Regions from separate parts of the Sphingomonas sp. BL2 genome, predicted to be linked through region 1. Evidence: riboswitches for the same ligand, from Rfam matches in the RefSeq annotation. Region 1 holds a riboswitch; each other region holds the start of a gene.
What was found. Region 1 has a riboswitch for cobalamin ahead of cobW (cobalamin biosynthesis protein CobW). Riboswitches for the same ligand answer to the same signal wherever they lie in the genome.
Positions count from the first base shown of each region.

Region 2: another riboswitch for cobalamin. It lies ahead of AC1ME3_RS11420 (hypothetical protein); the one in region 1 lies ahead of cobW (cobalamin biosynthesis protein CobW).
Region 3: another riboswitch for cobalamin. It lies ahead of AC1ME3_RS16820 (TonB-dependent receptor); the one in region 1 lies ahead of cobW (cobalamin biosynthesis protein CobW).

Region 1 covers NZ_CM155261.1:3,207,641-3,217,356, forward strand. Annotated here, with positions in the region: gene cbiE (precorrin-6y C5,15-methyltransferase (decarboxylating) subunit CbiE) at 1-162, opposite strand, end outside; gene AC1ME3_RS14925 (cobalt-precorrin-6A reductase) at 161-910, shown strand; gene cobJ (precorrin-3B C(17)-methyltransferase) at 886-1,635, opposite strand; gene cobI (precorrin-2 C(20)-methyltransferase) at 1,632-2,369, opposite strand; gene AC1ME3_RS14940 (precorrin-8X methylmutase) at 2,366-2,995, opposite strand; gene cobG (precorrin-3B synthase) at 2,996-4,141, opposite strand; gene cobN (cobaltochelatase subunit CobN) at 4,138-7,383, opposite strand; gene cobW (cobalamin biosynthesis protein CobW) at 7,392-8,429, opposite strand; cobalamin riboswitch at 8,530-8,742, opposite strand; gene AC1ME3_RS14960 (HoxN/HupN/NixA family nickel/cobalt transporter) at 8,973-9,716, opposite strand, start outside.
Region 2 covers NZ_CM155261.1:2,443,752-2,453,467, forward strand. Annotated here, with positions in the region: gene AC1ME3_RS11405 (oxygenase MpaB family protein) at 1-739, opposite strand, end outside; gene AC1ME3_RS11410 (hypothetical protein) at 906-1,079, shown strand; gene AC1ME3_RS11415 (PepSY domain-containing protein) at 1,145-2,584, opposite strand; gene AC1ME3_RS11420 (hypothetical protein) at 2,589-3,182, opposite strand; cobalamin riboswitch at 3,352-3,593, opposite strand; gene AC1ME3_RS11425 (efflux RND transporter permease subunit) at 3,793-6,990, opposite strand; gene AC1ME3_RS11430 (efflux RND transporter periplasmic adaptor subunit) at 6,994-8,148, opposite strand; gene AC1ME3_RS11435 (TolC family protein) at 8,145-9,407, opposite strand; gene AC1ME3_RS11440 (hypothetical protein) at 9,463-9,716, opposite strand, start outside.
Region 3 covers NZ_CM155261.1:3,659,377-3,669,092, reverse strand. Annotated here, with positions in the region: gene AC1ME3_RS16830 (TonB-dependent receptor) at 1-2,125, opposite strand, end outside; gene AC1ME3_RS16825 (DUF2946 family protein) at 2,205-2,615, opposite strand; cobalamin riboswitch at 2,764-3,000, shown strand; gene AC1ME3_RS16820 (TonB-dependent receptor) at 3,170-5,209, shown strand; gene AC1ME3_RS16815 (PAS domain-containing protein) at 5,393-6,916, opposite strand; gene AC1ME3_RS16810 (response regulator) at 7,151-7,558, shown strand; gene AC1ME3_RS16805 (hypothetical protein) at 7,615-7,758, opposite strand; gene AC1ME3_RS16800 (LacI family DNA-binding transcriptional regulator) at 8,080-9,147, opposite strand; gene AC1ME3_RS16795 (tryptophan halogenase family protein) at 9,158-9,716, opposite strand, start outside.

The sequences.
Region 1 (9,716 bases):
CCAGCGTTCAACCGCGCTCTTAAGGTCCGGGAGCAACGCGAGGTGGCGGGTCGCGCCAGTCACCAGCTCGGCTTGCGCCAATGCGGCCTTCGCCGACGCGGACAGGCCGTCCACGCCGTCTTCGCCGATACCGATGATCGTCAGCCAGGGAGTGTCAGCCATGTCGAACATCCTGGTGCTGGGTGGCACGACCGAAGCCAGCGCACTTGCTGCGGCGCTGGCTGCGCGGGGCAACGATGCGGTGCTGAGCTATGCCGGACGCGTCGCCGATCCGAAAACTCAACCGATCCCGGTGCGCATCGGCGGTTTTGGCGGCGTCGAGGGGCTTGTCCGCTATCTGATCGAACATCGCGTGACGCATCTGGTCGACGCGACGCATCCGTTCGCGGCCCGGATGAGCGCGAACGCGGTCGTCGCGGCGGAGCGCGCCGGTGTCGCGCATATTGCACTGACGCGGCCGGCTTGGTTGCCGGTCGCTGGCGATCGGTGGACGCGCGTGGCCGATATCGACGCTGCGGTTGCGGCGCTGGACGGGCCGCCGCGGCGCGTGATGCTGGCGCTGGGGCGGATGCATGTCGACGCGTTCGCCGAGCAGCCGCAGCATAATTATCTGCTGCGGTTCGTCGATGTGCCCGACCAGCCGCCGGGGTTGCCGCGTCATCATCTCGTGGTCGACCGCGGACCGTTCGATGTCGAGGGCGATCGGCGGTTGATGGCGTCGCACGGCATCAAGGTCGTAGTCTGCAAGAACGCCGGCGGCACGGGGGCGTCGGCCAAACTGCATGCGGCGCGCGCGCTTGGGCTGCCGGTGATCATGATCGATCGGCCTGCCCTGCCCGCTCGATGCGAGGTGCACGCGGTGGCGGATGTGATGCGCTGGCTTGATCATGGCGCCGACCGGGGGGTGTAGAGGATCGGTCCCGCCGGGCGATCGATAACGCGCGTCAGGCTGGAGCCGATGATGATCATCGTTCGCATGTCCGCCATGTCCGCGCGAGCTTCGGTCAGGGGCACGATGCGAAGCGTTTCCTCGGGTGTCGAGACGGCGCGGGCGAACAGGACGGGGCGGTCGTCGGCGCAGGTCTCGCGGAGGATTTCGAAGATCCGGATCAGGCCGTCGGGGCGCGCCTTCGATCGCGGATTGTAGAAGGCGATCGCAAAGTCGGCTTCTGCGGCGAGGCGCACTCGGCGTTCGATGACTTCCCACGGTTTCAGGTTATCCGATAGATTGATTGCGCAGAAATCGTGTCCGAGCGGCGCGCCCGCACGCGAGCTCGCGGCGAGCATCGCGGTAATGCCGGGGAGAACTCGGATATCGATGTCACGCCATTCTGGCAGACCGGCTTCGAGGGCTTCGAACACCGCGGCCGCCATTGCGAACACGCCGGGGTCGCCAGAGGATACCACGACCACGCGGTGGCCTTGGGCCGCGAGTTGGAGCGCGTGCGTGGCGCGATCGAGTTCGACGCGGTTGTCGGTAGGATGGAGCGTGAGGCCCTCACGCGGGGCGACGCGCGCGACATAGGGAATGTAGCCGATCACGTCCGTCGCGTCCGCGAGCGCTGCGGTGACTTCGGGCGTCACGAGCGCTTCGTCGCCGGGGCCGAGACCGGCGATCGCGAGCCAGCCGGTCATGGCCGCCGCCCCCGCCCGTGGATCAGCAGGATCGAGAAATAGGGCGTGATCGCCTCCGCATCGCACAGCCGCGTGACGCGCTGGTCGGCCATCGCGGCGTATTCGACCAGCCACGCTTCGGCCTCGCGCCCCGCAGCGGCGACCGCGCGGCGGAGCTTGGCGAGGTGGCGGCCGATCTTCATCACCACCAGCGCGTCGGTGTCGCGGATGCGGCGGACGAGGTCGTCTTCGGGGAGCGTGCCCATCAGGACCGTCAGTACGTCATCGCCCCAGGTGATCGGCACGCCGCTGGCCGTCCAAGCGCCGGACATGCCCGTGATGCCAGGCACGACCTTCACCGGCGCGATCGTCTGGAGGCGGGTATAGAGGTGCATGAACGAACCGTAGAAGAACGGGTCGCCTTCGCAGAGGACCACGACGTCCTCGCCTGCGTTTGCCAGCGTTGCGAGGCGGTCGATGCAGGTGGCGTAGAACGCGGACAGGCAGTCGTTGTAGCGCGAGTCCGAGACCGGGATCTCAGTGGTGACGGGGTATTCCATCGGGAATTCGATCACGTCGTCGCGGAGCATACCGTCGACGATCTTTCGGGCCTGGCCGGGACGTCCGGCCTTGCGGAAATACGCGATGTGGCGCGCGCCGCGGACGAGGCGGTCCGAGCGGACGCTCATCAGGTCCTGCGCGCCGGGGCCCAAGCCGACGCCGTGGATCGTGCCCCCAGTTCGTACGGGTGTCATTCGGTGCCGCTCGCTAGCGCGTTGATCGCGGCGACGGTGATCGCGCTGCCGCCCATCCGGCCCTCGACGACGACGCAAGGCACGGGCTGGTCGGTCCACAGCGCCGCCTTGGATTCGACTGCGCCGACGAAGCCGACCGGGCAACCGATGATCGCCGCGGGACGCGGGCAATCGGGGTCTTCGAGCATATTCAGGAGGTGGAACAATGCGGTCGGCGCATTGCCGATCGCGACGACGGCGCTGGCGAGATGCGGGCGCCAGAGTTCGAGTGCGGCGGCGGATCTGGTATTGCCCATCGTCCGCGCGAGTTCGGGCGTTTCCGGGGCGTGGAGCGTGCAGACGATGCGGTTGTCGGCGGGCAATCTGGCGCGGGTAATGCCTTCGGTGACCATGCGGGCGTCGCACAGGATCGGGGCGCCGGCTTGAAGCGCGCGACGCGCCTCGACTGCGAACGTCGGCGTGAAGCGGATGTGCTGGGCTAGGCCGACGAGCCCGGCGGCGTGGATCATGCGGACCGCGACGGGCTCCTCCTCGGGCGAGAAGCGGGCGAGATCGGCTTCGGCGCGGATCATCGCGAAGGACTGGCGGTAGATCGCCGCGCCGTCGGTTTCATAGGCGTAAGGCATTCAGGCGGCTCCGAACTGGACGAGGATCTGCGCGACGTCGAGGCCTGCGCGGGAGGGTGGTGCGCCGGCACGCGCGTCGAACGCGAGGTCGTAGCGGCCTTCGCGACCGGTGAGCGTGACGTCGGCGGGGGCGGCGTGCGCGCATCCCTTGGCGCAGCCGGAGACGTGGAGGCGGCCGGCGATGTGCGGCGCCAGGCGTCGGGCGAGCGCGCGCGTCTCGACACTGCCCTGCGGACAGGCTGGTGCGCCGACGCAGGCGTCCGCGTGAAGCGTTGGCGAGGCGGGGTCGGTGATGAAATCGACCGGGTCGGGTTCAATTAGAAGCGCCGCGTCGGCTTCGCAGATCGCGATATGCCAAGGGGTAATGCGGATCGCTTTAATTGCTCGCTCGGTGTCGACGTAGCGTGCCAGCGCGCTCGCTGTGATCCGACCGAATGGGAGGCCTAGTGCGAGTCCGAGGGAATGCTGTCCGACGTGAAGCGGTGGCGCGCTTGCGGCAGGATGGGTTGTTGGGGCTGCCCAATCCGGCAGTATGGCGCTGTGGCGTACCATGCGGCCACTGGCGATGCCGCCGCTGTCGACGAACCAGTGCGCGAGTGCGATCAACCGGTCGACTTCGGTGCCGGGCGATACTGGCGTGCCAAGGGTCCGGCCGTCGCCGCGGAGGATAAGCGTTCCAGATGCAGCGCGCTCGATGCGGAAGTCGGCGGGGGCGTCTTGCAACACCGGCGCTACGCCAGCGTCGATCGCGAAGCCGACCTTGCCGGGGAGTTCGGGCAGGTCCGCCAGACGCGCGCGCAAGTGTTCGGCGATGCGGTGGGTGTCGTCGCCCGTCCGCCATTCCGGCGCGACGAGGATGTTCGCGCGCGCTTCCCGGATCGGATCGGGATCGATGAGGCCGAGATCGAGCAGCGTGTCGATCAATGGACGCCAGCTATCCTCGCGGACGCCGCGGATCTGGAGGTTCGCGCGGCTGGTCAGGTCGATCAGGCCGTTGCCGTGCGTCGCCGCCGTGTCGCACAGGCCGAGCGTTTGCTCACGCGTCAGGCGACCGAGCGGTGGGCGGATGCGGACCAGCAGGCCGTCGCCCGCCATCATCGGGCGCCATGCGTCGGGGCACCAGCCTTGCACGACAAATGCGCTCATGCCGGCAGGTCCAGCGCTGCGAGGATCGAGTTGCGGCGGGTCGGCCAGAGGTCGGCGGCGTGCAGGGCTGCAAAACGCGCCTGCATCGCCGCGAGCGCGCCGGGGTTGGCTTCGGCGAGGAAGGCGTGGACGTCGTCGCGGCCCAGCGTGGCGTCGTAATAGAGGTCGATCAGTTCGGGACGGACTGCGCTGGCGAGATGCGCGAAGGCGCCGAGGTGATCGAGCGTGGCGGCGATCTCCGCGCCACCGCGAAAACCGTGGCGCATCATGCCGTCGACCCAGGCGGGGTGTGCCGCGCGGGCGTGGACGACGCGGGCGATCTCCTCGTTGAGCGGGCGGGCCTTGGCCTGGTTCGGATCGCGTGCGTCGAGATGGTAGAGCGTGGCGCTGCCCCCCGCGACCGCCTGTGCGGCGGCGAAACCGGCTTCGTGCGCGGCGTAGTCCGCGGCGAGGAGGAGGTCGGTTTCGGGCAGGTCCTGGACGTGGACGAAGGCATCGGCGGCGGCGACGCGGTCGCGGATGCCGGCGGGGTCGAAGCTGTCCTGGCCCCCTTCCCCATCGGCGTCGAGCGCGTGGCTGGAGGCGGACAGCCAAGCTTGGCCGGCGGTCAGGCGCGCTTCCGGCGTGTAGGTCTCGGCCGCGTCGCCCATGCTGAGGCCGTAGCGGCCGGGTTCGGGACCGTAGACGCGCGCGGTGGCTGGCTTGCCGACGAACGGGTTCCAATCGGCCGGTTCGTCGCGTGCGCCTAGGGCTCGAACGGTCTGGCCGAACATCGTGCAGAGTGTCGGGAAGGCGTCGCGGAACAGGCCGGATACGCGCAGGGTGACGTCGATGCGGGGGCGGTCGAAGTTGGCGAGCGGGAGGATCTCGACGCCCGTCACGCGGTCGGATTGCATGTCCCACACCGGTTCCGCGCCGAGCAGGTGGAGTGCCATCGCGAACTCTTCGCCCGCGGTCCGCATGGTGGCGGAGGCCCATAGGTCGACCACGAGGTTGCGCGGGTAGTCGCCGTGGTCCTGTAGGTGGCGGCGGACGAGTTCGTCGGCGAGCTTCATGCCTTGGGTATGGGCGGCGCGGGAGGGGACCGCGCGAGGATCGGTGGTGTAGAGGTTGCGGCCGGTCGGGAGGACGTCGGCGCGGCCTCGCCACGGGGAGCCGGAGGGGCCGGACGCGACGCGTTTGCCTTGGAGGGCCGACAGGAGACCGGCGCGTTCGCCGGCGCCGTGTTCGCCGCGGCCGTAGATGTGGAGGCCGTCACCGTACTGGCTCTCCTTCACGTCGCAGACGAACGTGTCGATGCGGGTGATCGCGTCGGCTTGGGATTGCGCGTCGTCGAGGCCCAGCGTAGCGGCGAGACCGGTGGCGGTGGCTTCGTCGCGGATGTCGCGTTGCAGGCGATCGCGGCGCGCGGGATCGAGTCCGTCGGCGTTGGAGAATTCGTCGAGCAGCGCTTCGAGGCGGCCGAGGCCGGCGCCGGTGCGCGTGCGTTCGAGCGGTGGCGGGACATGGCCGAGCGTGACCGCGCCGATGCGGCGTTTGGCTTGGGCTGCTTCGCCGGGGTCGTTGACGATGAACGGGTAGATGACGGGCATCGCGCCGGTCAGAGCCTCGGGCCAGCAGGCATCGGACAGCGCAACCGACTTGCCGGGGAGCCATTCGAGCGTGCCATGCGCCCCGACATGGACCAGCGCGTCGGTGCCGCGCGTGCGGAGCCACAGGTAGAAGGCGACATAGGCGTGGCAGGGGCAGCGCGAGAGGTCGTGATATTCCTCGGCGCGTTGATTGGTGCGGCCGCGTTCGGGTTGGAGGGCGACGAGCGCGCCGCCGTGGTCGATCGCGGTGAAAGCGAAATCTTCGGTCGGTTCGCCCCAGGTTTCCTGAAGGTCTTTCCGCAGGGTTTCGGGAAGGTGCGCGAGGGCTTTGCGGTACTCGGCGAGCGGCCAGTGAATGCGTGAGGTAGCTAGATCAGTTGCGTCAGGGGTGATCGCGTAGCCGGCCTCGATGAGGTCCGCGAGGATCGCTTGCGTGGAGGCTAGCGCGTCGAGGCCGACGGCGTGCGCCATCTGGTACGCCTTGCCGGGGTAGGTCGAGAGGACGATCGCGATGCGGTGGTCGGCTACCGGTTTGCTCGAGAGGGTCGTCCACGCTTCGATCCTCGCGGCGATGGCGGTGATGCGGGCTGGGTCGGCGCGGTGTTCGCGGCGGGTGTATTCCAGGTCGCCGTCGCGCGCGGCGGCTTCCTTGAAGCTGGCGACGCCGGCGAAGAGGCGGCCGTCCACTTCTGGAAGGACGACGTGCATGGCAAGGTCGGCGGGCGACAGGCCTCGGGTCGCGCCGATCCAAGCCGCGCGGTCGGAGGTGGCTAGCGCGATCTGGAAGACCGGAACGTTGGCACCGTCGAGCGGCGTGGTCTCGGCGGTGCCTCGTGCGGAGAAGGCGGTGGCGTTGACGATCGCGGCAGGCCTTAACGCTGTGGCCCAGCGGCTCAGCCAGCCGGCTGCGTCGGGGGCTTTCAGCGAGGGCGCGAAGAGGCCGATGACGTCGAAGCCTCGCGCGGTAAGCTCGACGTGAACCGCTTCGATCGGGTGGAGGTCCGCAGCGGTCAGGTACGAGCGGTAGAAGACGATCAGGACGCGGGGGCGTTTCGCGTTGAGCGCGAATGCGGCTGGGCACGTCACGCCGTCATTCGGCTGCCAGCCGCCGACGTCGGCGATCGCGCGGACGCCGGTGACCGGGCCGGCGTAAATGCCCGCGGCGAGCGCGAACTGCGCCAGTGCCGCTTGCGCCGCGACGGCGCCGCCGGTGTCGCAGAGATGCGCCAAACGGCGGAGCGTCGAGAGCGGGATCGTCGAGGCGGCGTCGAGGCGGCTGTCGATGCGACCGTCTGCTGCGAGGACGGCGAGCGCGATGCCCTGCTCCCGCGCGAGGTTCTCGACCTGTTGCAGGCCGTAGCTCCAATACGACCGCCCGCCGATCAGCCGGATGAGGATGCCCTTCGCGCCCGCCAGCGTCTGCTCGACATAGGTGTCGACCGACAGCGGATGCTGGAGCGCGGTCAGGTTGGCGAGGCGTAGCGACGGCAGCCGGCTTCCGGCCGCATCCGCACGTTTCCAGCCCGCGGCGAACGCGCCGAGGTCACCGTCGGAGAAGGACAGGACGACGAGGTCCGCGGGGGATTGGGCGAGGTCCTGCGGGACCGCGCTTTCCTCCAGCCCGTGGGTCTCGCGGAAGACGACGTGCATCGTGGGCCTCAGTCGTCCAGCGCGGCCTTGATGCGGGCCTCGTCGATCCGGTCGTGCTCGGCGATGACCACGAGTTGCGTGCGGCGCGGTTCGTCGGCACGCCAAGGGCGGTCGTATTGCGTACGGACGCGCGCGCCGACAGCCTGGACGAGCAGGCGCATGGGCTTGCCGGTGACGGCGGCGTAGCCCTTCACGCGGAGGATGTCGGCGCCGCGGGCGAGCGCCTCGATCTTCGCGGTCAGGTCGGCGGGGTCGGCGATCTCGCCAAGCTCGACGACGACGCTGTCGAAGTCGTCATGCTCGTGATCGTCCTCGCCGTCGTGATGCGAGGGGCGGCTGGCGATGTCGTCTTCGGCCGCGGCGTTCAGGCCGAGGATCACGCGGGGATCGATGATGCCGTCGGTCAGGTCGATCACCGGGAGCGGCCGTGCGGACTCCGCGGTGATGACGGCGCGTGCCTTGGCGACGCCTTCGGGGCCGGCGAGATCGACCTTGGTGAGCAGGACGAGATCGGCGCAGGCGAGCTGGTCCTCGAACACTTCCGACAAAGGCGTCTCGTGATCGACGCTCGGGTCGGCGGCGCGCTGGGCGTCTAGCGCGGCGACGTCAGGCGCGAACCGCCCCGCGGCGACCGCCTCGGCATCGGCGAGCGCGATGACGCCGTCGACGGTGATGCGCGAACGGATCGCGGGCCAGTCGAACGCCTTCAGCAGCGGCTTGGGCAATGCGAGCCCGGACGTCTCGATCAGGATGTGATCGGGGCGCGGGTCGAGCGCGAGGAGCGCCTCGACGGTCGGAATGAAGTCGTCGGCTACCGTGCAGCAGATGCAGCCGTTCGCCAGCTCGATCACGTTCTCGGCCGGGCAATCGGGGATCGCGCAGCCCTTCAGGATGTCGCCGTCGATGCCGAGCGTGCCGAACTCGTTGACGACGACGGCGAGACGACGACCGCCGGCGTTGCGGATCAGGTGGCTGATGAGCGTGGTCTTCCCGGCTCCGAGAAAGCCGGTGACGATCGTGACGGGGACCTTTGAAAGATCGGGCATTGGTATTCTCCTGCGAGCACACGCACGCACGACCATAGGGCCGCACGCGTTCGTCGCTCAGACGGAGTACCGTGCCGCGACCATCCCCTGGATCGTAGCAAGAGCGACCGTTGCGCTGGCAGGTCTCCTGGCTCGCGGGTCGAGGCTCGACGTACGCCTTCCCAGGTTTTCACCCAGTGGCTGCCCTTCTCGTGAAGGGCGTGTGCGTCTCGCTCACCGCTTACAGTTGCAGGGACAGCCGCGGCATTGGGAGGAACTCCCGCACCGCATTCCCATTCAAGCCCCGAAGGGCACCGGCGCGATCTGTGAGGTTCGGTGAAACCGAGCCTCGAGGGTTGGTTAGAGTAATTCCGAGAGCGTGCCAATTCGCATATCGGTAGTTTTCGATCCTCCCCCGCCAGGGGGAGGTGGCACCGGAGGTGACGGAGGGGGCGGACACGGAACAAACGTGATCGCCGTCCTCCCCCTCCGTCGCTTCGCGCCACCTCCCCCTGGCGGGGGAGGATCGAGAGCGCGTCGAGCTTGGGGAACGGAAGAGCTAGCCTATCCGTGCACGACTTCGATCTCGTCGAATCGTTTCCAGCGGTAGATCGCGAAGCTCAGCACCCAGCAGAGCACGAACAGGCCGATGATCGCGAAGCCAAGGCCGTTGAAGTTCTCGCCGAGCGCCGTTGCGACATCCCATATGCCGCCGGTGAAGCCGAGCTTCGATCCGAGCAGCGCCAGCGTCTCGATCCCGCCGATCGCGATCGCGACGATCGCGGAGATCAGCGTGATGGTAATGTTATAGTAGAGCTTGCGGATCGGCTTCACGAACGCCCATTCATAGGCACCAAGCATGACGACGCCGTCCGCCGTGTCGACCAGCGCCATGCCGGTCGCGAACAGCACGGGGAGGACTAGGACGACACCGATCGAGAGACCGTCGGCGGCCTGGCTTGCTGAGAGGCCGAGGATCGCGACCTCCGTTGCCGTGTCGAAACCGAGGCCAAACAGGAAGCCGAGTGGCGCCATGTGCCAGCTCCGCGTGACCAGCCGGAACATCGGGCGGAACAGACGTGCGAGCAGCCCGCGGTTGCCGAGGAGGAGGTCGAGGTCCTCCTCGACATAGGTGCCGCCGCCGCGGACATGGCCGAAGGTGCGCCACACCGAGCGCAGGATGATCAGGTTCATCGCCGCAATCGTGAACAGGAACACGGCGGAAATGACGGTCGCGACCACCCCGCCGACCTGCTTGAATGCCTCGAACTGCGACAGCGCATTGGCGGTCAGTGCGATCGCGACGGC
Region 2 (9,716 bases), 760 kb from region 1:
GGAGAAGGTCCACCGCTGCCTGCGCGATGGTTCGTTGAAGCGGTATTGCCAGAGGGTTGCCCGGCGTCTGATGAAGTACCAATCGCGCGACCTTGCGCGTGCGACCGTCTGCAATCAACGCAGGCTGCATTGCACGAAGTGCCTGATTGGTGCCCGCTCGGTTCCGCGGGAGGGCGGCAGCACCCAAAGCAGTGCCTATGGTCGCGAACTCTGCGTAGTAAAGATCCTCCTGTGCAGGCGTCAGTCGACGATCTCCATATTGTTGCCAAGCCGCCAGGAAGGACCATGCTTCGGATAAATGGACCCACGCCAATAAACCTGGGTCGTCGGCACGGTAGGGCGTACCGTCGGGAAGCGCACCGCCGATGTGCGAATGGACCGCGCGGACCCGCGCTATAGCTGCCTCGGCGTCCGTGCGCCCACCATAGGTCGTGGCGGCGATAAATCGCGCGGTGCGCCGCAGCCGGCCGAGCATATCGGTTCGGAAGTTCGAATGGTCCCAAACCCCTGCTAGGACCGCAGGATGCAGCATCTGGAGCAGCAGTGCGGAAACGCCGCCTACCATCATGCTGACAACGTCGCCGTGTACGCGCCAGACCATGGAATCTGGGGGAAAAAGTGCATCTCCGCTTCGCTCCACGGGCTCCTCGCCGCGTGCCTGGTCATTGAACAGCGTCCGGACTTGCCGAACGATGCTGATCTTGGTCTGGTCGCGGATCGATAGCAGGGTGGCGCTCATGCCGTCACGAACGCCCGAGCCCGTATTTAGCTACCGCGGAGAGATAATCGATATTCCATATTTCAAACTGCCGCGAACAGGCCTGGCTTGAGCCAACTCCCGCGCAGTGGGACGTGAACACCAGAAGTCGTGTTCCTCATTCGTCGACTGACAGTATTTTCCGGCGATGGTCGTCGATCCCGTCCAGAAGAGTTCGCACATTGTCGACGATGCGTTCTCTGCGGCCGTAGTCGGCGGGATACTCCAGCGTCCGGAGGCCATCCGGTTGCGGTCGACCACGTCGCTGTCCGAACCCGATATTCGTGCCGCCTCGCTCGTCGGCCGTTCCGCGCAGATCTGATCACCGAATGACCGTGATAGGACGGCGGAACGTTACCTGCGAATGTCTGCAACTGGATCGCCCCGTCATCGCCTGAGCCTTTTCCATCCTAGCCAAATGCCGCTTATCGACGTCAACACGCCCGCGATGGAGAACAGCCAGATCAGCCCATCCCAGGCTGGCCGGTGCAGCGTCAGCACGTTCAGATCCCATTTGTGGAGGAGGTCGAATACCCAGCGGTACACCCGCTGTCGCTTATCGACGGTCCTGAGAATTTCTCCGGTAGCAGGATCGATATAGAACCAGGTCTGCGCCGGATCTGCGAACCGCAGCTGCAACACGGGTAGACGCGGCAACGTCCCGACGGCGTACCAATATGCATCGGGCGCCGCCAGTCGATCGACCGAAAGTAGCGGCGCGGAGCCTGCCAAGCGACGCGCCCCAGCCACGATGGCTTGTGGGCGAGGGCGTGACGGCATCAGCGTCGCTGCATCCAGCGTGGCTCGCTGGCCACCACGATACGCCAGCAGCACGAGCGGGATCCCGGCATTGTGGGTCAGACGCGCCGATACTGCGCCGACGCCCACGACGCGTAGCCGCTCGATCGACAAGACCGGCATCGGATCGGATGCCTGATAGACACGCATCGCCGCCTCGTCCGGCTTTGTCCCACCAAATAGACGACCTGGGTCGACCGACAGCCACCCACTGAAGATCCAGGTGATCAGAAAGACACCGCCCACCAGCCCAGCGACATGATGCCATAGCATCCAGCCGTCGTAGGGCGTCATCCGTGCGCCCTTGAAGCGGCGTGCGCCGATGCGGGTCCGCAAGATGCCGATCCACATCCCCGCGACCGCCGCGGCGATGCAGGGGCCGGACACCCAGAGCACGACCTGACGCCAAGCCGTTTGATCCTGTCGCAGCACCGTCGGATAAAGCCAGTGCGGCACCGAACCAAGCCAGTTCCAGAGCCGCACGGAGCGGGTCGTTACTTGCACCACGGCGCCGGTGGTCGAGGACACATAGGCCTCTGTGCGGGACGCGTCGGCGAGCGTGACCTTCCAGACCGGCCGATGTCGGTCAAAGCCACCAGCAACCGTCCACTGATCGAGTACGAGCTGATCGACGCGCTCGATCGCTGCGTGTGCAAAGCGACCGGCGACCCGGGCGGCATACGGCGCGTCGACCGGCGATAGAACTGCCCCCTGATGGGCTGTGATTGTCGTGCGCGATCCATTCCACTTAGCGATGCGCCAGACTGGCGTGCCGTCGCGCATGTCGAGCAACAGCTCCTGGGGTAGCCGTCCATTTTCAAGCGGGGGCAGTACGTCCACCGCTGCCCAATCGATTGCCTCGCTCCCAGCCTGCTTTTCAGCTGGCGACAGGGAGGGATAGGGCACGTAGAGCATCACCAGCCCGGACAGGAACCACATGGCGAAGAACAGGCAACTGGCAATGCCGATCCAGCGATGGACCAGGTAGAGCCAGCGCCGCGCAGTCTTGCCAGGCGCCGACCGCCTCACGGCGTTAATAGCCGACACGAAGCGAAACTTCGGCGAAGAGGGCACGGCCGAGCGCCCATTGCTGAGTGTTGTACGGACTGGGAACGTCCGGCATGCCTGATAACAGATAGCTGCGCGACTGGCCTTGATCGGCATAGTCATCGGATTGGCGGTGGCTGCCATCCATGCGAGAGGCTAGGTGCTCGGTGACCGGTCCCCCTGCGCCAAACGCGAGTTGGGAGCAGCCCTGCGAGGCGTCGCCGGTCCCGCCTTTGCGTTTTGTCCGCTGCGTATTGAATAGTGCAGTGCCACCATTGCCGGGGTTGTCGGCGTTGCTGACGCCAAGTGCCCGGCTCTCCGCTTCGATCACTGACATGTCCCCGCGCGCGCGAACCGTATCGTCTTCTATGGCCAGCATCGTCGCGGGGAGATCGAGTGGAGCGAGGCGCCGGTTGCCGCCGGCCGCGTTTGGCGTGGTGAGCGTGTCGTGGCATGCAGTCCCACGACCAGGATGTCTTCGTTGGCCGAGGCAGGCGTGGACCGAGCGTTGAGAGATGCCGGGAACAAAGGCGACAGCAAAGCCACCACGACCGCGAAGGCGAGATGTCAGGAACGGCATTACGGTAATTCCCCGGAGCGTCTAGCGAACCCGGCAAGGACCTCCCGCGAACGGCCGGCATCCGCGCCAGCCGGACGCCATCGCGACCGACACGCATGCCCGTGCGGTCCTCACCGCACACGTCGTCGCTCGACGGAGTACCGTGCCGCGGCCACCCCCTGGGCCAGGCAAGAGCGACCAGACGCCGGCAGGTCTCCTGGCTCACGGGTCGTCACACGATGCACGGCCTTCCCAGGCCGTGCGTGACATCACGCTTGGCCCAGTGGCTGCCCCTTCCGTTCAAGAAAGGAGCGATATGCATCGCGCTCGCCGCTTACAGTTGCAGGGACAGCCTCGGCTTCGAACGGCGAACCATCCTCACCGCGTTCCCTTTTAAGTCCCTCTCGGGACACCGACGTGATCATGCTGGACCAATCTAACGGATCAGGTCAGCAGGGGACGATCTATCGCGTTGCAGGTGATCCGGCAACCGATCGAAGCGATCGTCGCAAACATGGACTTCGAGAATTGATGTCCATAGACGAATGACAAAACCTGGGAGAAAGCGAGCGCCCGCGAACGTCCGGGTATGGGTCATCGTGCTAACCGCCATGTAGCTCGTCCACCCGCTCTAGTTCCCGCATGTCGACTCCTCGGACGCCGTCCATCCACCGAAGCGGGCGTAAAGCGTCGGCAGGACGAACAGCGTCAGCAGCGTGGCCGAGATCAGCCCGCCGATGACCACGGTCGCGAGCGGTTTCTGCACCTCGGCGCCAGTTCCATGTCCCAGAGCCATCGGTACGAAACCGAGGCTGGCGACGAGCGCGGTCATCGCCACCGGCCGAAGCCGGGCGAGCGCGCCGTCGTGCGCGGCCCGCACCCTGCCAATGCCGCGTGCCATCAGGTCGTGGATCGACGAGACCATCACCAGCCCGTTGAGCACGGCGATACCCGAGAGCGCGATGAACCCGACCGCGGCGGAGACGGAGAACGGCATCCCTCGAGCCACGAGCGCAAGCACGCCGCCGACGAGCGCGAGCGGCACGCCGGTGAACACGATCGCTGCATCGCGGACCGAGCCGAGCGCGCCGTAGAGCAGCAGCATGATGACCGCGAAGCAGACCGGCACGACGAGCATCAGGCGGTCGCGTGCGGAGGCGAGGTTCTCGAACTGCCCGCCCCATTCGACATAGGTTCCGGGCGGCATCGTCACCTGCGTATCGATCGCCGCACGCGCGTCGGCGACTACGCCGGCGACGTCGCGGTCGCGGACGTTGGCCTGGACGACCACGCGGCGCTTGCCGTTCTCGCGGCTGATCTGGTTGGGTCCATCGACGACCGCGATGTCGGCGACGGTCGACAGCGGCACGAAACCGCCTGCCGACGTCGGGACGGGGATTTGCGCCACCAGGGTAAGGTCCGATCGCGACGCTTCGGACAGGCGTATCACGACGGGGAAACGCCGGTCGCCCTCGAAGATCATGCCGGCCTCGCGTCCGCCGATCGCTGCGGCCACGGTGTCCTGCACGTCGCCCGCGGTGACGCCGATGCGCGACATCGCCATGCGGTTCGGGCGGATGTCGAGCATCGGCAGGCCCTCGGTCTGCTCGACGCGGACATCCACCGCGTCGCGGGTCGTGCGCAAAACCGCGGCGATGCGGTCGGCGGCCGCGTTCATCCCGCCGAAATCGTCGCCAAAGATCTTGACCGCGATATCCCCGCGCACGCCCGCGATCAGTTCGTTGAAGCGCATCTGGATCGGCTGCGTAATCTCATACGCGTTGCCCGGTAGCGCCGAGAGTTGTCGCTCCATCCGCGCGACGAGCGCTTCCTTGGCGAGACTCGGGTCGGGCCATTCCGCCTTCGGCTTCAGGATGACGAAGGTGTCGGTGGCGTTCGGCGGCATCGGATCGCTCGCGATCTCGGACGTGCCGGTGCGCGAGAAGGCGAAGCGGACTTCGGGTTGGCGCGCGAGCAGCTTCTCGACCTGGAACTGCATCGCCTGGCTTTGGTCGACCGAGGTGCCGGGGATGCGGACCGCCTGGACGAGGATGTTGCCCTCGTCGAGCTGCGGCAGGAATTCCTGCCCAAGCGTGGTGAAGGCGACGCCCGCCAGCGCCAGCGCGCCGACGGCTATGCCCAGCGTGATGCTCGGGCGGCGCATCGCGTTGCCGAGACCCGGTTCGTAGCGTCGGCGCAGCCAGTCAATAATCCGGCTCTCTTTCTCGTCGACGGGCCGGCTGAGCGTGACGGCGATCGCCGCGGGGACGAACGTCATCGACAGGACGAAGGCGAAGACGAGCGCGATGATGACGGTCAGCGCCATCGGTTCGAACATCTTGCCCTCGACGCCGGTGAAGGTGAGCAGCGGCGCGTAGACGAGGATGATGATCGCCTGGCCGTAGACCGAAGGGCGGATCATCTCGCGCGCCGATGCCGCGACCAGGTCGAGCCTTTGTCGCAACGGCAATGGCTCGCTGCGACCATGTTGCGCATCACCCAGGCGGCGGAGCGCATTCTCGACGATGATGACGGCGCCGTCGACGATCAGCCCGAAATCGAGCGCGCCGAGACTCATCAGGTTCGCCGACACCCCGGCCTTCAGCATGCCGATGCTCGTCAGCAGCATCGTGACCGGGATCACCAGCGCGGCGATCAGCGCCGCGCGGAAATTGCCGAGCAGCACGAACAGTACGACAATGACCAGTACCGCGCCCTCGGCGAGGTTGCGGGCGACGGTCGCGATCGTCGAATTGACGAGTTCGGTGCGGTTGAGCACCGGCTTCACCACGACATCGACGGGAAGCGCGCGGCCGATCTGCTCCAGCCGCGTGCCGACGCCGGTCGAGACGGTGCGGCTGTTCTCGCCGATCCGCATGACCGCGGTACCGACGACGACCTCGTGGCCGTTCTCCGACGCGGAGCCCATCCGCAATGCCTGGCCCGTGCGGACGGTGGCGATCTGGCTGAGCAGGATCGGCACGCTTTCGCGCGTCGCGACCACGGTGCGTGCGAGCTCGTCGGCGTTGCGGATCCGACCGTCGGCGCGGACCGCGAGGCCTTCGCCGTTACGGTCGACGATGCCGGCGCCTGCGCTGGTGTTGTTGCGTTCGAGCGCGGTAGCGAGGTCCTGGAGCGTGATCTTCATCGCCGCCATTCGCTGGATATCGGGGACGACGAGATACTGCTTGGTATAGCCGCCGAGGCTGTCGACCCCCGCAAGTCCCGCGCTGCTTTTCAGCTGCGGCGTGACGATCCAGTCCTGCACCGTGCGCAGATACGTCGCCTTGTCGGGTTCGCTGACGAGGTGGTCGCCTTCCGGCGTGATGTAGCTGCCGTCCTTTTGCAAGCCGGGCTCGCCGTTGCGGTGGCGGACCTGGTCGAGCTCGCGGTACTCGACCGTCCACATGAAGATGTCGCCGAGACCCGTGGCGATAGGCCCCATCTCGGGCACCACGTCGTCCGGCAGGTCCTCCTCGGCGGTGCGCAGCCGCTCCGCCACCTGCGACCGCGCGAAGTAGATGTCGGTCTTCTCGTCGAACACCGCGGTGACCTGCGCGAAGCCGTTGCGGCTCAGCGACCGCGTGTAGTCGAGGCCGGGGATGCCGGTGAGTGCGGTCTCGACGGTGAAGGCGACCTGTTTCTCGATCTGGTCGGGCGACAGTGCGGGTGCGCGTACGTTGATCTGGACTTGGTTGTTGGTGATGTCGGGGACGGCGTCGATCGGCAGCCGCTGGATGGCGAACATTCCGGCGAGCGCGGCGGCGAGCGTCAGCAGGAGGACGAGCCAGCGCTTCTCGACGGCGAGCGTTACGATACGAGACAGCATGGCCTAGTCCTCGTCCTTCGCCGCGCCCTTGCCGAGTTCGGCCTTGAGCGTGAACGAGTTGGTCGAGGCGATGCGCTCCTCGCCGCTCAGGCCCGCGGTCACGGTAACCGCGCCGCCATTGGTGCGACCAAGAGTCACCGGCGTCGCCCGGAAGCCGGTCGCGGTGCGGACGAAGACGTGTGGCCGGTCACCGATCATCTGCACGGCAGCCGAGGGCACGGCGACGCTACGGTCCCCGCTCGCGGGCAGCAGAACCGACACGCCGACATTCTCGCCGACGCGCCAGACGCCGCCCGCATTGTCAATCGTCGCGATCACGGGGACGAGCCGGGTGGTTTCGTCGAGGATCGGCGAGACGAAGGTAACGCGGCCGTCCTGGCGGCGGCCGGCGGACGTGACTTCGACGCGTGCACCCGGCCTTACGCGACCGGCATCCGCAGGAACGAGCGACATCGTCACCGACACCTTGGCGAGGTTGGCGACGCGGAAGATTTCGGCGTCGGCCGCGACCTGTTGCCCGAGCGTAGCCGACCGGGCGATCACCTGGCCCGAAATCGGCGCGCGTACCGCGATGCGGTTCAGCGCGCCGCCTCCGCCACCCGTGGCCGACAGTTGCTGTCGCGCGAGTCGGAGCGCGATGTTGGCCTCGGTCGCGGCGGTGCGGGCTGCGACCAGGTCCTGCTCGGGCGACACGCGCTCGGCGAACAGTCGCTGTTCGCGGCGGAGAGTCGACTGGGCGAGTGCGGACCGTGCACCGGCCGCCTCGACCTCGGCATTGAGCGACGCTGCTTCGCGGCTCTCGATGATCGCCAGCGTCTCGCCACGGCCGATCGATTGGCCGAGGTTGCGGGTGAGCGAGACCAGCCGGCCGCCGATCGGCGCGGCCACGACCTGCACGCCCTGCGGATCGCCCTCGATCGTCGCGGGCAATTCGATCGCGCCGGTGACGCCGCCGACGGTCGGGCGCGTGACCTCGATACCGGCGTCGGCGATCTGCTGCGCCGACAGGGTCACGACCGTGGGATCGCCGGAAGTCATCTCTCGGTCCTCGTTCGCCGTAGCGTTCGCTGCGGGCGCCGTGTCGGGGGAGGGGCCACAGCCTGCGAATGCCAAGGCAGCAGCGGCAGGCGCGATCGCGCGCAAGATCGTGCGGTTCATCGGTCGGTGTCCCTGGCAATCGGCGCTTCGGCAGTCAGCCGTTCGAGGCGCGCACGTGCGTCGTGATAGGCGGCAAGCGCGTCGATCGCGGCCGTCCGTGTGTCGAGAAGCGTGCGTTCGGCGTCGAGCAGGTCGAGTTGCCCGAACTTGCCTTCACGGTAGCCGATCCGCGCGATCCGCGCGGCCTCCACGGCCGCGGAGAGCGCAGGCCCGGTCGCGTTGCGCGCTGTGGTCGCGGCGTTTGCCGCCTCGGCCTGCGTGGTGGCGATGTCCTGCTCGGCATCGAGCAACGCCACGCGGTGCAGCGCATCCGACTGGTCGCGTTGCGCGTCGGCAACCGCAACCGCAGATCGTCCGCCGTTGAAGACGGTTAGTGGGATCGAGACGCCAAAGACGGCGGCGGTGTCGTTGGTCTGCTCGAGCCGTCGGGCGCTGGCGCTGAGCGTCAAGTCGGGTACGCGCTGGCTTCGCGCGAGCCGCACCTGCGCGGTCGCGGTGTCTAGATCCGCGCGGGCTGCCGCGGCGATGAGTGTGCCCGTCGAACCGGATGGCTGGACGGGGCCGAGCGCGTCCACCTGCTGGAACCAGGAGTCGTCGAGCGCGCCGACCGGCATTCCAATAAGCCGGGCAAGGTTCGTCCCGGCAACGGCGGCTGAACGGTCCGCCCGTTCCAAGGCGCCCTCGGCCGCAAGGCGCGCAACGTCTGCGCGCTGTTCCTCCAGTGGTGAGGCGCGCCCCGCCTGCACCCGCACCTTGGCGGCGCGGAGCACTTCGGCGGCAATCCCGACCTGATCGCGCGCGACCGCTACACGACGTTGCGCGGCTACCCCGACGACGTATGCCTGCGTGACCCGCAGTCGGAGGTTGGCGCGCGCAATCTCTGCTGCGATACCTGCGCGGCCGATCTGCGCATCGGCGAGTGCCATCCGGGCCTGCCGCTTGCCGCCGCGTTCCAGGGGCAGCGCCAACCCCAACGTCGTTTCGGACGAGCGCAGGCCCCGATAGATCCCGGACCCCGCGACGTTCTCGGTCTCGGCGACGATCGACGGGTTCGGCCGAAGCGCCGCGACCTGGCGCTGTGCCTTGGCGGCTCGAACGCCGGCGGACGCGGCATCCTGGAAGGGCGACGACGCGCCGGCGCGGTCAAGCGCGTCGGCGAGCGTAAGGACCGGTTCCGCCAAGACCGACGGACGGGTCTGGGCCTGCAGCGACGATGCGCAGGACCCGGCGGCCATGACGGCCGCGATGATGCGATGCATTGGGATGCTCCTGACGATGTGGACGCGGGCGCGCACGGCGCACCCAATCGACATGTCAGGCTTGCGGCGGTCTCAAAGCGGTGTCGGCGTCCCGGCCCACGAGCGTAGCGTCCGCCGTGGTCGCGAGCGTGGAGCAGGTCGGGCCAGCCCTACCGGCGAGCGAGTTAGCATCCGGCGCGCTCATGTGATGCGCGTGGCAGCTGCCATGATGGTGTGGATACCCCTTGTCGGCGTCGGCCGTGATCAGTTTTCCGTCATCGTCGACGTGCGAACCGGCTTGGTACTGGCTCGTTTCGATGCATCCGCCGA
Region 3 (9,716 bases), 450 kb from region 1:
ACCCGCCGACGTGACGCGCCGCGGCGAACAGATTGCCGGTCAGGTCATCTGTGAATGCTGCTTCATACTCGCCGCGCACATTCCACAGCCAGCGCGGCACATCGAGCACACGCGACCCTGCCGGCAGAAGCAGGTTGGGGACGTCATTGCGGTAGGTCGCGTCGGTGAACGAACCGCCCGCATGAAGATCGAGCCCCCGGATTGGCGACACGGTGACCTCAAGCTCGCCGCCACGGCTACGAACCCGGCCGGCATTGACGGTAAAGGAGATGGTCGTCGCATTGTTGATCCCGCACGCTGTCTGGAACGCCTGCTGATAATCCCTCCAGTCGATCGCATAGGCAGCGCCGTTGATCCGCACGCGACCGCCCCACAGGCTGGTCTTGGCGCCGATCTCATAATTATCGGTACGGTCGCTGTCGTAGGGTGGCGGTACGTCGGGAATGCCTGCCGCGCGACGTTCCGCGGCCGAGCAGATATCGTCGGTCACGGGCGCATTGACGCCGCCCGTCCGGAATCCCTGCGAGTAGCTGGCGTAGAGCGTCGCGGCACGGCTTGGCTCATAGCTTAGCGTGAAGCGCGGTGTGACGCCGTTCTCGCGATTGCGCTCGTCATAGTCGTAGGCGAGATCGCCGCCTGCGACGCCACCGACCCCGTAGCGTCGGCTCGCCTCGCGCTGGCGATAGGCAAACACCCGTGCGCCCGCCGCGACCTTCACCTTCGGTACAACGGCATAGGTCAGCTCGCCGAACGCCGCGATCTCGCTCTCACGGAAGCGCACCGTCGTGTCCTGGATGACCGCCGGGCTGCTGGTACCGAGCGGCAGCGGCGCGGTGACGCCGAACAGGTCAGCGACGGTGATCGTACGGCCAGAGTCCTGATGAAGATCGCGGTAGAGCGCGCCGAACACATATTGCAGCCGCCCCGGGCCATCGGACACCGCACGCACCTCCTGCGTGAACTGCTTCGTGCGGCCGAAATCCTTGAGCGGCGTTGGGAACAGCTTGCCGCCTGGACCCGGTCCGACGATGTCCTCGACGATCGGAGAATCGAACGCGGTGACGTCGAACGACAGCCGGTTGCGCCGGTCGAGCCAGGATGAATTGGACGATACGGTGAAACCACCGAGCGCATCGAACCGGTTCTCGATCAGAAGCGAGCCGATCACGAACCGATCCTTGGCGTACGTGTCCGCATACCGCGCCTTGAGCCGCGCGCGCTTACCAAAGGTCACGTCGCTATGGGGGCGGTCCACATTGCTGTACGCGTCCTGCCACATCAGCGACGGCGTGATCGTCAGGCTCGGCGTGGCATTCCAGCGAAGCGCAGCGCGAACCGTGCCGGTACGCGTCCAGTTGACGTCCTTGCGGACCGCCGACGTTCCGGCGTTCTCGGTCAGGTCGCCGGTAGTGGGTCGGAGATCGTCGATCCAGCCGCCCTGCCGGGCAAACCCGCCCGATATGCGCAGTGCCAGCGTATCGGCGACGATCGGCAGATTGAGCATCGCCTTGGCGTCCCAGCTCGTACCGCCATCGGTTACGGTCGAGACGCTCGCCTGACCCAGTGCGGCGATCTTGGTAGCATCCGGCTGGTTCGTCACGATGCGGACAAGGCCGCCCATCGATGACGAACCGAACAGCACGCCTTGCGGTCCGCGCAGCACTTCGACCCGAGCGACGTCGAACAGCTGCGGGTCAGGTTGTGAAAAGCCGCGGAGCGCGCGGGTCTGAAGCGGGGTCTCGTCGAGATAGACGCCTGTGGTCGGCGACTGGACGAACCCGACCCCGCCGATCCCGCGTATGATGTACTGCGAGTTGCCGGGCCCAGTGGTCGCGAAGGCCAGGCCCGGCACGGAGTCCGCGACACGTGAGAAGTCCTGCGCATTGAGGTGGCGAAGCAGGTCAGCGGACAGGATGGTGACGCTTGCGGGCACGTCTTGGAGCGCTTGCGGGCGTTTCAACGCAGTAACGATGATGTCGCCGGTTTGCGCTGGTCCAACGCTCAGCGCGTTGGTCGCTGTTGCGTCGGCCTTCGTGGGGGATGCCGCCAGATCCTGAGCAAATGCTGGTACTGCGAGCAGGAGGCAGGGCAGGCATGCCCCCGCCAACAAGTGGGATCGGATCATGAATAGGCCTTTGACCGGCCCCGCGAAAGCACGCGGGCCGTGGACGTGGTTGCCCCTGAAGGAGCACGCGATCAGTTGGTCAAAGGAGGGCCGGTGGACCTCGAAGCGGAGGCCGAAGATAGCTGCGGCGAGTGATCGCCGGCAGCACGGTCGACGAAAGCCCGACCGCCATGACGAAGGCGATCAGGATGACGAACTGAATAGGATCGATCGCACCGAGCGATGCTGCTGACAGGCCCGCAAACGCGCACAGCATTTCAGCCTTGCCGTGATCCTGCGACTTGCCATGATCGGGCATGTCGCCGTGTATCTCCGGCATCGCCATCGTCACGGCTCGAGGGGCGACGCCGGAACATAGCTCGATTGTGATCCGGCCATGCTCGCTGCCGATCATGTACCCGGACGGTACGAGCAACTTGAGTAACAACGCTGCCGCGCACACGAGCACAGCGAAGTAGCGTTGCGCTAGGAGGCGACGAACGGCGAACACCGAACGCGGGTAGCGCAGGCAGGCAGTCCTGTCATTGCCGTGTCGATCTTCCCTGCAAACGGACGGGATCAGAGAAGGCCGAGGCTGTCTTGCCGATCGAAACCTTCCTCGGTACGCATTGTCCGTCAGGCCGGAGAAGTGTCTCCGACCCGACAAAGATCGCGTTGGTGTCCCGAGAGGGACTTAATAGGGAACACGGTGTGGGAGACGCTCTCTCGAAGCCGAGGCTGTCCCTGCAACTGTAAGCGGCGAGCGAGACGTACATCGCGTCCTCTTCTGGAGGGTGCAGCCACTGGACCAACGCCGTAACGGCCGAGATCCGGGAAGGCCGTATGTCGAGCGACGACCCGTGAGCCAGGAGACCTGCCAGCGTCTGGTCGCTCTTGCTTTGGTCCAGGGGATGGTCGGGGCACGGTTCTTCCGTCTGAGCGACGAACGAGCGGCGGGGGTCGCATCGGTTCGTGTCGCGGGCGCTTGCGTCCGCCTGCCGACGCGTGCCGACCGTTCACAGCGGACGCCCCCGTCCGAAGTCGCTTGGCGCACGGGGGACGGACATGAAGACTCTAAGATTACGAACAAAATGGCTCGAATGCGTGGCTATCGCTTCAGTATGTAGCACCACACCCGCATGGGCTCAGGTGCAAGGCACCGAGGCTGTGCCTACGCAGGTACCGAACGACATTGTCGTGTTCGGCCGAGGCGAAGCAAAGATCGGTGTTGCGCATGCAGCGAGTGAGGGCACCGTCGCCGGTGCCGACCTTCTGGTTCGCCCGCTGCTGCGCGTCGCTGAATTGCTAGAAGCGATCCCCGGCATGGTTGCCGCGCAGCATTCGGGAAGCGGCAAGGCCAACCAGTATTTTCTGCGGGGCTTCAATCTCGATCACGGGTCGGACTTCACGACCTATATTGACGGGGTGCAGATGAACCTGCGCACCCACGGTCATGGCCAGGGCTATCTCGATCTCAACGGACTGATCCCGGAGATCGTGGCGCGCGAGGATTTTCGTAAAGGGCCATACCGTGCTGATGGCGGCGACTTCGCACTGGCGGGAGCGGCGTACATGACCACGATCGACAGCTTTGCCCGGCCGTGGCTTTCGGTCGAGGGCGGCTCTTATGGCTATGGTCGGATCGCCGCGGGCGGGACGATTGATGGGATTGGTGCGGGGAAGCTGACGCTCGTCGCACAGACCAAGGTCTACGACGGACCATGGGAGGAGCCTGAGCATCTGCGACACGCATCTGGCTTCGCGAAGTATACCGCTCCAGCTGGCGCAGGCCAGATCGAAGCCTCGCTCAACGCCTACCGCGCGACCTGGCGTCCGACCGAACAGATTCCCGAGCGCATAATCGGTACCGCGCTCTGCAAGAACGTGTTCTGCTCACCCGATCCGACGGCACGCGGCGAAACGACACGCCTCGTCGGCAACGTCGCGGTCCGCCAGCCCGACTGGCACGCCAATGTGTATGGTCAGTTCTACGACTGGTCGATGTATTCGAACCCGACCTACACCGATCCGGACGGGACCAGTGCGCAGATCCGCCAGTTCGACAAACGCTGGATCTTCGGCGCAAGGGGCGAAAAGCACTGGACGCTTGCACCGACCCTCGCCGTCTCGCTCGGTAGCGAAGAGCGCTACGACCATATCGGTAGCGTCGGTGTATATCGCACCAGCTCGCGATCCTTCCTGTCGTCGCTCGGTCGCTATCATGTCGAGGAAGCGTCGGCGGCATTGTACGGCGAAGCGACGTGGACGCCGGTTACGGGTCTCCGCCTGATCGGTGGGGTCCGCGGCGACTATTACCACTATGTCGTTCGCGCCCGGGATCAGGCAGCGGTAGTGGCCGGCGAGGGTAGCGGTGACGACACGATCCTGTCGCCCAAGGCGTCGATCGCGTACTCGCCAACCGATCGGCTGGAGTTCTACGGTAACTGGGGCCGAGGCTTCCACTCCAACGACGTGCGCGGCGCGGTGAATGTCGAAACGCCGGTGCCCGTGCTGGTTCGCGGCAACGGCCGTGAAGTCGGCGCCCGGTGGCAGTTGCCGGGCATCACGCTGACCGCAACCTATTGGTGGCTCGACGTCGACAGCGAACTGCGCTTCGTCGGAGATTCCAACGCGGTCGAACCGACCGGTGCCAGCGAGCGTCGTGGCTATGAACTGGTGGCGTTCTGGCGGCCAAGGCCGTGGCTTGCGATCGACGGCAACTATACGGCAAGCCGATCGCGCTACGACAATGGCGACCGCATTCCCAACGCCTTCGAGAACGCCGCATCCGCCGGGATCGCGCTGGTGCTTGATCCGTGGGAAGCAAGTGTTCGCGTCCGCCATCTCGGGCCCTATCCGTTGATCGAAGACAACAGCGTCCGAGATTCAGGAAGCACCGTCGTCAACGTCCGGGCGGCTCGCAAGATCGGACGGTTCGAGGTGTACGGCGAGGTGCTCAACGTCCTCGACAGCCGCGACAAGGACATCGCCTATTTCTATGAATCTTATATTCCATCGTTCGATACCGCGGGACCGACAGATGATCGGTTGAGCCGGGTAGTTGAACCACGCACCTTGCGCCTGGGTGCCCGGGTGAATTTCTAGGCAGTGCCAGATGATCGCCAGCCGCGAATGAAGCTGGCGATCATTTTTATTGCGGTACCGGTTCAATGTTCCCGCGCTACCCTGTGGGGATGGACCGTTGTTCCCCTACCAGGGGCAAAACGGATAGGGGCTATAACGTCAAGCCGAACACACTGTCTTGGTGCTTTGTGAGAGGCCAGCCCCTTAGTTCCTTTCTTCGGCTCTATTACGCTGCTCGTTGTCGTTTTCGTTGTCATTGTCGTTGTCGGCGCTGTCGACCAACGGTGCGACGGCTTCGAACACGACGCCGCCAGAAAGGTATGAGATTTTAGCCGTTCCACCGGTTTCGTGCGCCAAAACACGCTGAATGAGCTGTGTGCCAAAGCTGGTCCTCGTTGGCGGTTCAACCGGTGGGCCTCCTGACTCAATCCAGGTGAGGTGGAGATCATGTGGCTGCCAGCCGTCCATGACCTTCCAGCTCAGATCAATCACGCCCTCGGCGGTCGATAGCGCGCCGTATTTTGCGGCGTTGGTTGCAAGCTCATGGAGGGCAAGGGCGAAGGCGACGACGAGGCGGGGCGGGAGCTGAAGGTCCTCGCCGGAAAGCTTAAACCTCTGCCCGTCTTCCACCCCAAAGGGGGTAAGGGTACGCTCGACCAGCGCACGCAGAGATGTGCTTTCGAACCTGCCACTGATCAGCAAGTCATTCGCGGCCGACATCGCATGTATGCGTGCTTCCAGCGTCGTGCCGGCCTCCTGCACAGAGGTCGCCCGGCGCATCGTTTGCGAGACGATCGCCTGCAAGGACGCGAGCGTGTTCTTCACCCGGTGGCTTAGCTCATTAGCCAAAAGGGTCCGATGCTCCTCAGCGCGTCTCCGCGCAGTCACATCCTGGGTTGTCCCGACGATTGCCAATGGTGTGCCATCGGCGCGGTAGCTGGCCTGCCCCCGGATCTGTACCCAACGTTCCTCGCCTGCCGGCGTCCGCAAGCGGTACTCGATATCCAGCAGCGATCGGTCGCGTACGGCGCGCTCTATGCCATCGACCTGCATCTGCCGGTCTTCCGGATGGATCGACTCCCGCAGTTCGTCGAGGGTCAGAGGATCGGTCGGGGCACGACCGCATATCCTCTTGCATTCGGCAGATGCCGTCAGCCTGTACGTATCGAGATTGATGCTCCAGGACCCGAGACGGCCGGCATCAAGAGCAAACTGAAGCCGTTGCTCGCTCTCCTGAAGCTCGGCAATGCGGCGCTCTACCTCTGCTTCGAGGGCATCGCGATCGAGCTGAAGATTGACGAGGCGTTCGCGCTCAAGAGTGACGTCGTACTGCGAGGCGAAGAAATAGAGCAGCACCCCGTCGTCGTTAAACACAGGCGAAACCAGCAACCGGTTCCAGAAATGCGTGCCGTCCTTCTTGTAGTTCAGCAGGTCGAGTTCGATCGACTCCCGCGCACGTATCGCGTCTCGAACGCGGCAGACGTCGGCCATGTCCGTGTTCGGTCCCTGCAGAAACCGGCAGTTGCGACCCATGATCTCGCTGCGGGCATATCCGGTCAGCTTCCCAAAGGCGTCGTTCACAAACACAATGGGATTGTCAGGCAACCGGGGGTCGGTGATGATCATCGGCATGCGCGTCGCGCGGACAGCCGAGGCAAAAGGGTCGGACCCGCTATCGCCGCGCGTCAGTTCGCGTACGATCCGCGCTTCTTCCTGGATATCTCGCAAACGTCACTCCGTTCGCGCGCTCAACGGGCCTTATGTCGTTGGACGCTACGCGTTTTTAGCTCTTTAATGTCAGTAGGCTAAGATGGCTATTGCGACAAGACTACTGGGTTAACAGCCTGCAAACGACGCCGGCATGGCCCGCAAATACGGCCATGCCGCGGTCGCATTCCAAGAAAACGAGCGTAAAATCCTCGCGGGCCGCAACTCGGCCCATGGCGGGCGGGTTAGAGCTCCATGACCCTTTCAACCGTACCTTACGCGCTCGTTGTCGATGATGATCCGCTCATCATGATGGATACGACTGCTATCCTCGAAGACGCCGGATTCCGCTTTTACGAGGCCATGGATGGCGACGAGGCGAAGCGGGTCTTAGCCAACAATTGGGAAAGCATCGTACTGCTGTTCTCTGACGTCGACATGCCCGGCGACACCAACGGCTTTGCGTTAGCACGGCATGTCGCCGAACGCTGGCCGGCGATCGAAATCGTGATCGCGTCCGGTCATGTTCTACCAAAAGCGGGCGAAATGCCTGAAAAGGCCACATTCATCTCCAAGCCGTTCAACAAGCAAATGGTGCACCAGCATTTGCGGAATATGCTCCCGGACAACAAATTGCCGGAGCCGCTTAAAAAGGCGGTTTGATCAATGACACTGCTTATTGGTTAAAGCCGAAATAGTCGAGATGGGGAGGAATGATATCAATGTCGAACGATCGGGATCACGTCGATTGCGGAAGCTAGCAACGCACCAACGACCGTGAGGCCAAGGTTGTCCGCGAGTTCTAGTAACACTTCCAATTCGTCTTTCAGGTCTTGGGCCGTCAGCGGGTTATCGGAGCTCATAGAGACAGTATATTTGTTTTAATCCAGCGACGTCGATAGTATGGATGTGCGACGCTCACTGCGATTTCTACTACTGCTCGTAAGCTAGCTTAACGGATGGCGGCTATCGTGAGATATGATCGCACGCCCAAACGTCCAAATTTGGGCGGAAGCGGAATGGCCGGAATTGGTGGAAAGCAGAATGGCCGCTTTCGAGCGAACCGTGGCCTGAGCGGACGTTCGTTCATACGGCGGAGCGGATTTAATGATTGAATCCGGCTCCAGACCCAGCGCGTTCTTCGGATCCGCTGGTCACGACGACCTATTGAGCTATGTATTTGATCAGGTGTTTCCTTTTCCGCCAAAAATCGATGCGGTGGACTCGCGAACGGTCATCCTCGCGGGTACCGTAACCGGGGTGGCGGTCGTTGGGCCGTTGACGTGGTCGGCGATGATGAGGTTGACGGCCAGCGCGGTGACTTCGGCGATCGGCTGGACGATGGCGGTCAGCGACGGATGCGCCAAGCGGATGATCGGGGTATCGTCGAAGCTGATCAGAGATAGGTCCCCTGGCACGGCGAGGGTACGCTCGCGCGCGAGTTCGAGCGTCGCTAGCGTCATCTGATCGTTGCTCGCGATGATCGCGGTCGGCGGCTCGTTCAGTGTCAGGAGTTCCGATGCCGCGGCGCGACCAGAGGCGTGGCTGAAGTCGCCGATCGCCAGCAGATCGTCCGTCGCCAGGCCAGCCGCCTGCATCGCCGCACGCCAGCCGTCGACCCGCCACGCGCTCAGCTCATATTCCGCCGGCCCGGCGATAAAGCCGATCCGCCGGTGGCCGAGGTCGAGCAGATGCTCGGTCGCGATCCGTGCCGCTCGCGTGTCGTCCATGATCAGTCGGATGCCAGGCCCGTCGGTCAGCGAGCCGATCCGTGCGAAGCTGATGCCGTGTGCCTCGAGCAGGTTGATGATCAGCGGATTGCCCGAATGCGGGGGCGTCAGGATCACGCCATCGGGTTGCAGTGCGGCGATCGCGGCCAGCAACTCGCGCTCGATATGGTCGCTATGCGTGTCGACGAGCTCAACGATCAGGCGATAGCCGTGTTCGGCGCAGGTCAGCATCCCGCCGAGCATCATCTGGTCGAACCAGTCGGTCCCTTGCCGCGCGCGCCAGTCGGCGATGGTTCGCTCGCGGTCGTTGAGCGCGAGGATCAGGTACGAGCGTGATCCGCCCATGCGTTGCGCGGCGATCGACGGGACATAGCCGAGCTTGTCGATCGATGCCTGGACGCGTTGCATCATCTCGGGCCGGACACCCGTTTCCTTGTTCACCACGCGGCTGACAGTCTGCAGCGAGACACCAGCATCAGCCGCGACATGCTTGATCGTTACCGCCTGACGCCGCCGTGCCATGCGTCTGAACTCAGGCTGCGAGGACGGGTGAGGGGGCGGGTGCGGCGCCGCAGTAGCGCGCGACGTACTCGGCATGCTCGGGCAACCCCGCGACGGTCGCGTTGGTGCCGTCGCGCAGGCCGCCGAGCAGCCGCGCCAGTTCGTCGTCGCGCAGCTTGGTCGCGATCGGGTGATAGCTCCGCGGGACGATGCCCTGGCCGAGCATCACCTGCACCCAGCTGTTCTCCGCGAACAGCTCCTCGTTCTTGCGGAACACGCGGCCGGTTTCGCGGAATAGCTCGATCTTGTGTTCGAGCGAGGCGGGGATCGGCATCGCCGCGCATTGCCGCCAGAACGCGCTGTCGCGGCGGTTCGTCGCCTTGTAGTGCAGGATCAGGAAATCGCGGATCTGCAGCATGTCGGTATGCTGCTGGTCGTTGAACTCGGCGACGTCGCGGGGGCTGACTGGGCCCGACGGGAACAGCCGCAGCAACCGCAGTACGGCACGCTGGATCAGGTGAATGCTGGTCGATTCCAGCGGCTCCATGAACCCGCCCGACAGCCCAATCGCGATGCAGTTGCGATGCCAT